2 regions of the Microbacterium sp. G2-16M genome follow, and region 1 is predicted to be linked to the other one. Evidence: predicted binding sites of a transcription regulator. Region 1 holds the regulator's gene; the other holds the start of a gene.
What was found. The regulator LexA, encoded in region 1, represses DNA repair genes until DNA is damaged. The targets are predictions, from matches to a motif close to TCGAACANNTGTTCGA.

Region 1 (3,408 bases):
GGGTCATAGCCGAGCGCCGGCAGAGTGGCCGAGATCCGATCGCGCTGGACGACGATGTCGTCGACCGTGGCCAGCATGGTCTCGGCGTGGCGCAGGGCGGCGGATGCTGCGGCCTGGGTGAGCGCGCTCAGGTGATACGGAAGCCGGACCAGACGCAGGGCGTCGATCACGGCGGCGTCGGCGGCGAGGTAGCCGACACGCGCACCCGCGAACGCGAACGCCTTGCTCATCGTGCGCGAGACCGCCATCCGCGGTCGATCGGCCACCATCGTCAGCGCCGAGCGCTCCTCGCGCGGCGCGAACTCCCAATACGCCTCGTCGACGATCACCATGCCCGTGGTCGCCTCGTACACGGCTTCGATCACATCCAGCGGCAGCGGCGTGCCGGTCGGGTTGTTCGGTGCGCACAGCATCACCACGTCGGGCTGCGCCTGCGCCACCTGCGCCGCGGCCGATGCGGCGTCGATGGTGAAGTCGTGACCGCGCTCGCCCGCCACCCACTGCCCGCCGGTGGCACGGGTCAGCAGCGGGTACATCGAGTACGTCGGGGCGAACCCGAACACCGTCCGGCCCGGTCCGGCGAACGCCTGCAGCAGGTGCTGCAGGACCTCGTTCGACCCGTTGGCCGCCCAGATCTGATCCCGCGTCAGCCCGTGACCCAGGTACTCGGCGAACTGCTCGCGCAGCACCGTGAACTCGCGATCCGGGTACCGGTTGACGTCCCGCAGCGCGAGGGCGACGGCATCCAGGATGTCGTCGGACACCTCTTTCGGAACCGGATGCGTGTTCTCGTTGACGTTCAGGGCGACCGGCAGAGGCGCCTGCGGGGCGCCGTACGGTGTCAGTCCGCGCAGATCGTCGCGTATCGGCAGGTCTTCCAGACGGGGGCTCACGCGTCCCATCGTAGAGCGCGCGCCGCGGGCGCCCGGCGGGTCACTTCGCCGGCGCGTACTCGGTCGGGATCGACAGTCGATCGCCCGGCGCGACCGTGACGCCGTCCAGCGCGTTCAGGCGCACGATCCCGTCGACGACGTCCCGGGGGTCGGCCTGCGGCGCCACCGTCTGCGCGATCGACCACAGCGTGTCGCCGGCGCTGACGGTCACGATCGCGAACGACCCCGCCGCGGCCCCGGTGTCGCGCGAGGCGAGCGCCGATCCGCCGCTGAGCGCCGCCATGCCGATCGCCGCGGCGACCGGCAGCGCCACCAGGGCGGCCAGCACACGGCGACCGCGTGCGGTGAGTCGCAGGCGGGTGGCCGCGTGGGCCGTGCTGTGCGGCGTGATCCCTGCCGTGCTGGCGATGCCGATGGTGCTCATGCGTTCCTCCGAGTGATGGGGAGAGGTTCGGCGCCGACCCTCGGCCGGGAGGACCGGTGCCGAACTTCTCTTCCGAATCTAGTTTCGATGTTGTAAACTGTCAAGCGGACTCTTCCCCGAATCGACTCGAAGGGCGACACGCGACGGCGTTGCCCTCGATCCGGTTCGGGAACGGATACCGTTTCGATGAGGCCACCCCATCACCGACCTCCGACATTCGAAGACGCTGCCTCGGCGGCAAGAACGGGAGCTGACATGACCGATGCATCGCACGACGCGGGTCCCAAGCCGCGCCGACAGACGCGCCGACGCAAGAGCCTGAGCGAGAAGCAGATGGCGATCCTCGAGGTCATCCAGCGCTCGATCGCCCGCTACGGGTATCCGCCGAGCATGCGCGAGATCGGCGACGCGGTCGGCCTGAAGTCGCTGTCCAGCGTGACCCACCAGCTGAACCAGCTCGAGCTGAGCGGCTACCTGCGACGCGACGCCGGCAAGACGCGCGCCATGGAGGTGCTGATCGACCTGCCCGGTTCGGGCACCGAGAATCCCGCCGACACCGCCCCGGCGGTCGGCGACGCCGCCCTCGTCCCGCTGGTCGGGCACATCGCGGCGGGGGTGCCGATCACCGCCGAGCAGCAGGTGGAGGAGATCTTCCCCCTCCCCCGCCAGCTCGTGGGCAAGGGCGACCTGTTCATGCTCAAGGTGCAGGGCGAGTCGATGATCGACGCCGCCATCTGCGACCGCGACTGGGTGGTCGTGCGGTCGCAGGCGACGGCCGAGAACGGCGACATCGTCGCGGCGATGCTGGACGGCGAGGCGACGGTGAAGACGTTCCGGCAGCGCGACGGTCACACCTGGCTGCTCCCCCGCAACTCGGCGTTCGAGCCGATCCTGGGCGACGACGCCGTCGTGCTGGGCAAGGTCGTCGCCGTCCTGCGCGCGGTCTGATCCGCAGACGCGGTTCCGGGCCGGGCGCGATCGCCCCGACCCGGAACCGCGTCGTCACGGCATCAGGCCGGCACGCCGACCTCCAGCCCGAGGCGCACCCGTCGGGTGGCCTCGACCAGGTTGTGCAGCGATGCGACCGTCTCCGGGTAGGCACGCGTCTTCAGGCCGCAGTCCGGGTTCACCCAGATCTGCCGCAGCCCGAGCTCGGCGGCCGCTCGCTCCAGCAGCCGGGTGATCTCCCTCACGCGGGGCACCCGCGGCGAGTGGATGTCGTACACACCGGGTCCCACGCCCCGCTCGAAGCCGGCGGCGGCGATGTCGCCGACGACCTCCCCACCGCTGCGGGCCGCCTCGATCGAGGTGACGTCGGCATCCAGCGCGGCGATCGCGTCGATCACCTCGGTGAACTCCGAATAGCACAGGTGAGTGTGCACCTGCGTGGCCGGGACGACGCCCGCGGTGGCCAGACGGAACGCGTTGACCGACCAGTCCAGGTAGGCCTGCTGGCCGACCCTCTTCAGCGGCAGCAGCTCGCGCAGCGCGGGCTCGTCGACCTGGACGATCCGCAGTCCCGCCGCCTCGAGCTCGGCGATCTCGTCCCGCAGCGCGAGCGCGACCTGGTTCGCGGTCTCACCCAGCGGCTGGTCGTCGCGGACGAACGACCAGGCCAGGATCGTCACCGGGCCGGTGAGCATGCCCTTGACCGGCTTGTCCGTCAGCGCCTGCGCGAACGCCGACCACGGCACGGTGATGGGCGCCGGGCGGGACACGTCGCCCCAGAGGATCGAGGGTCGCGTGGCGCGCGTGCCGTAGGACTGCACCCATCCGTTGCGGGTCACGGCGAATCCGTCGAGGTTCTCGGCGAAGTACTGCACCATGTCGCTGCGCTCGGGTTCGCCGTGCACCAGCACGTCCAGCCCCAGCTCCTCCTGCAGCCCGATCACGGTGGTGATCTCCAGCCGCAGCAGCTGCTCGTACTCGGCGGTGGAGATCTCCCCCTTCGCATGCGCGGCGCGCGTGCGGCGCAGCTCGTCGGTCTGCGGGAACGAGCCGATCGTCGTGGTCGGCAGCGGCGGCAGGTCCAGTGCGGCATCCTGCGCCGCCTCGCGGGCCCCGTGATCGCCGCGGACGAAGGCGTCGGCG
Region 2 (3,408 bases), 440 kb from region 1:
CGGGCCGGCGGTCATCGAGGCCAACCACAACTCCAGCGTGTTCCAGATGAAGCCGACGGTCTCGGGCGTGCGCACCGGACTGCTCTCGCGCTATCGAGACGCCACCGGCCTCGACCTGTAGAGGCTGATCCCGACCCGGGACTCCGCTGGCGCCGCGTCAGAAGGGTGCGGGGTCGCGGGCGAGGGCGTGGCTGATCTCGTGTCTGTGTCGTGGTTCGTCGGTGATCAGCGCGATGGGTTGGAATCTGACGGTGCCGGGTGGTCTGGTGTGGTGGATGCGTCCGGTGGGTGCGGTCCATTCCAGGATCCCGCCGGGCAGCTGGATCACGGTCCAGGCGGTCTCGTGCTTGAGGGTGTGGTGGCGTTTGCACAGGTGGGCCAGGTTGCACAGGCACGTGGTGCCACCGTCGGCGTACGCGAGGGTGTGGTCGATGTCGCATTTGTGGGCGGGGCGGCGGCAGCCGGGGAACCGGCAGTGCTCATCCCGTACCTGCAGGAACAGTCGTTGTCTGTTGGTGGGCCGGTACCGGTCCACACTGGTGGGGACCCCGGTGCACGGGTCGGTGAACACCCGGGTCCATGCCCGGGCCGCCCCGGCCAGGTGCCGGGCGGTGCCATCGTCGATCGCCCCGAAACCGACCACGCTCGCCCCGCCGGTGGTCTGGCCGGTCAGGGTGCGGGCCGGGATCGTGACCTGCACCGTCCCGGTGATCGCCCCGAGGTTCTCTCTGGCCTGCTCTGTGGTGCCGTGCCCGTCCGGCACGTTGGTCAGCAGCAGGTCACAGAACACGTCCGCCATGATCTGCGACCGGGTCCGCTCATCGAACACGACCTGCTCAGACGGGGCATCATCGCTGCCGCCGTCCGCGAAGCCGTCCGAGTCCGCGTCCGCGTTGGCACGGTCGCTGTTCGGGTCTGCATCCGCGTTCGCATCGGCGTCGGTACGGTCGCCGTTCGGGTCTGCCCCGGCGTTCGCATCGGCGGTGGCAGCCGCGGCTTCGGCTTGGGCTTCGGCTTGGGCTTGGGCGTGGGCTTGGGCGCGGTCGGCGGCGTTCTGTTCGTACAGCTGATCGGCCATCTCCTGCAGCCGGTTCACGATCCCGACACCTTGGGCGGTGGGCAGGTCGGCGGTGATCCGGGCAAGCCCCGGCTCCAACTCCCGCACCGTCACTTTCCGCCGTTTCACGGCGTCCCGGACCCGCTGCTGGGTGCCTTCCGGGTCCAGCCGGGACACCAGCCCGGACAGCGCCGGCCGCAACTGGGCCGGGGTCATCTCCCCCGCCATATCCACCGCGACCGCCTCGTACTGACGACGTACCTGATCGTCCTCGATCACCGCACCGGTCTCCGCGATCAGCGTCGCATGCTCCGGCCAGATCCGGCCGTCGCTGGCCTCGCACAGCGTCTCATAGAACCGGTGGGTCAGGCTCCACGCCTGTGACACCTTCCGCGCCACCTGCCACTCGCTCAGCCGCAACGCGGCCGCGACCTCGGCATACACCTCCCGCATGCCCAGCTGCGACGAGGCGGTGACCGCCCCGTTCCCGTCCCGGACGGCGCGTTCCCGTTCCCGCTCCTGGACCAGCCCGGCGACCCGTTCGAAGAAGAACATCTCCGCCGCGAACGCCCGCGCCGCCAGAGCCCGCGACCCGGTCAGGTCCTCGACCAGCTGATCCAACTCCGACAGCACCGCAGACCGGCCCGCAGACGATGATGACATCAGCGAAACCTCCGGTCTGCTCCTCGGGTGAACTATCTTCAGTGTATCGAACGAAGCTTCGCCATGTCAATGGTCAATCACTGATTATTCTGCCGAATCCGTCAGCTCCGACATCCCCCGTCCTTGCCATCAGATCTGACCCAGATGCGAACAAAGCGGCGGACTGACTGTGCCCCGCCCGAGCGACCTTCATCTGTCCCTGATGCACGTGAAACGCCGGCTTCGCGTGCATCAGCGACAGCTGAACGCAGAGGTCGCCATGCACAATCCGTCGCGCGGAGCGGCGCGGGGCGATCAGACCGCGCGGACGATGCCCAGCGGAGTCGACTCGTGGCCCTGACCGAGCGGGTTGTCCTTCAGGATCGCCCGCAGCCGGTGTTCGCCGGCCTTGTCCAGCGTGGAGCCGAGGATGTTCCCACCGAGGTCGTTGATGTCGACCACGGCCACATCGCAGGCGCCGCCCAGCAGAGAGCGCAGCCGGGCCGACACCTCGCGCGGACGCTCGGGGCCCAGCACGACCGCCTCGTTGTACGGCGGGATCGTGTGGGCGGTCGGGCCGTCGATGGCGCGCGCCCGGTCACCGGCCACGCGGTAGAAGTCGCCCTTGCGGCCGAACAGCTTGGTCACCGCCGAGACGCCGGCGGCGAAGAGGATGCGCAGCGTGCCGCATTCGCGCAGCGCCATCTCCATCGTCTCGGGCATGCCCAGGCCGATGCCGTACGGCGTGCGGGTGACGTACTTCGACAGGAAGACCGCCAGCCGACGGGGCTTGATCTCGCTGACCGGGAAGGACCGTCCCTGGGTGATCGCGACGATCTTCTCGGTCACGAAGAGGATGTCACCGGAGCGGACCTGGTCGGCGGCGTGCTCCCGCACGAACACGTCGAGGTCATCACCAGGCATCACCACGCGTGTGCGAATCGGGATCCGCGCGTACGACGCACCGTCGATCGTGACGGTGAGTGCCTTGCCGGTGTTGGCCTCGCCGCTCACTCGAGGTAATCCCGCAGCGACTGCGAACGGGACGGATGCCGCAGCTTGGCCATCGTCTTCGACTCGATCTGGCGAATCCGCTCACGCGTCACGCCGAACGTGTCTCCGATCTGGTCGAGGGTCTTCGGCTGGCCGTCGCCGAGGCCGAACCGCATGCGGATCACGCCCGCCTCGCGCTCGGACAGCGAGTCCAGGAGCGATTCCAGCTGGCGCTGCAGCATCGTGAAGCCGACGGCGTCCGCCGGCACTACCGCCTCGGTGTCCTCGATCAGGTCGCCGAACTCGCTGTCGCCGTCCTCGCCCAGCGGGGTGTGCAGCGAGATCGGCTCACGGCCGTACTTCTGCACCTCGACGACCTTCTCGGGCGTCATGTCCAGCTCGCGGCTGAGCTCCTCGGGCGTGGGCTCGCGGCCCAGGTCCTGCAGCATCTGGCGCTGCACGCGGGCGAGCTTGTTGATGACCTCGACCATGTGCACCGGGATGCGGATGGTGCGCGCCTGGTCGGCCATGGCCCGGGTGATCGCCTGACGGATCCACCAGGTGGCGTAGGTGGAGAACTTGAAGCCCTTCGTATAGTCGAACTTCTCGACCGCACGGATCAGACCCAGGTTCCCCTCCTGGATGAGGTCCAGGAACTGCATGCCGCGCCCGGTGTAGCGCTTGGCCAGGGAGACGACCAGACGCAGGTTGGCGCC

Region 2: AC0L6F_RS02000 (HNH endonuclease signature motif containing protein) is a predicted target of LexA. The motif match lies at 1,767-1,782, and genes of this name have one in related genera.

What each region holds. Positions count from the first base shown of each region.
Region 1 covers NZ_CM147897.1:3,482,030-3,485,437, reverse strand. The annotation lists gene AC0L6F_RS16420 (histidinol-phosphate transaminase) at 1-902, opposite strand, end outside; gene AC0L6F_RS16415 (LysM peptidoglycan-binding domain-containing protein) at 934-1,317, opposite strand; gene lexA (transcriptional repressor LexA) at 1,573-2,265, shown strand; gene metE (5-methyltetrahydropteroyltriglutamate--homocysteine S-methyltransferase) at 2,328-3,408, opposite strand, start outside.
Region 2 covers NZ_CM147897.1:408,267-411,674, reverse strand. The annotation lists gene AC0L6F_RS02005 (sugar-transfer associated ATP-grasp domain-containing protein) at 1-121, shown strand, start outside; gene AC0L6F_RS02000 (HNH endonuclease signature motif containing protein) at 158-1,720, opposite strand; gene AC0L6F_RS01995 (coenzyme F420-0:L-glutamate ligase) at 2,015-2,713, opposite strand; gene AC0L6F_RS01990 (RNA polymerase sigma factor) at 2,710-3,408, opposite strand, start outside.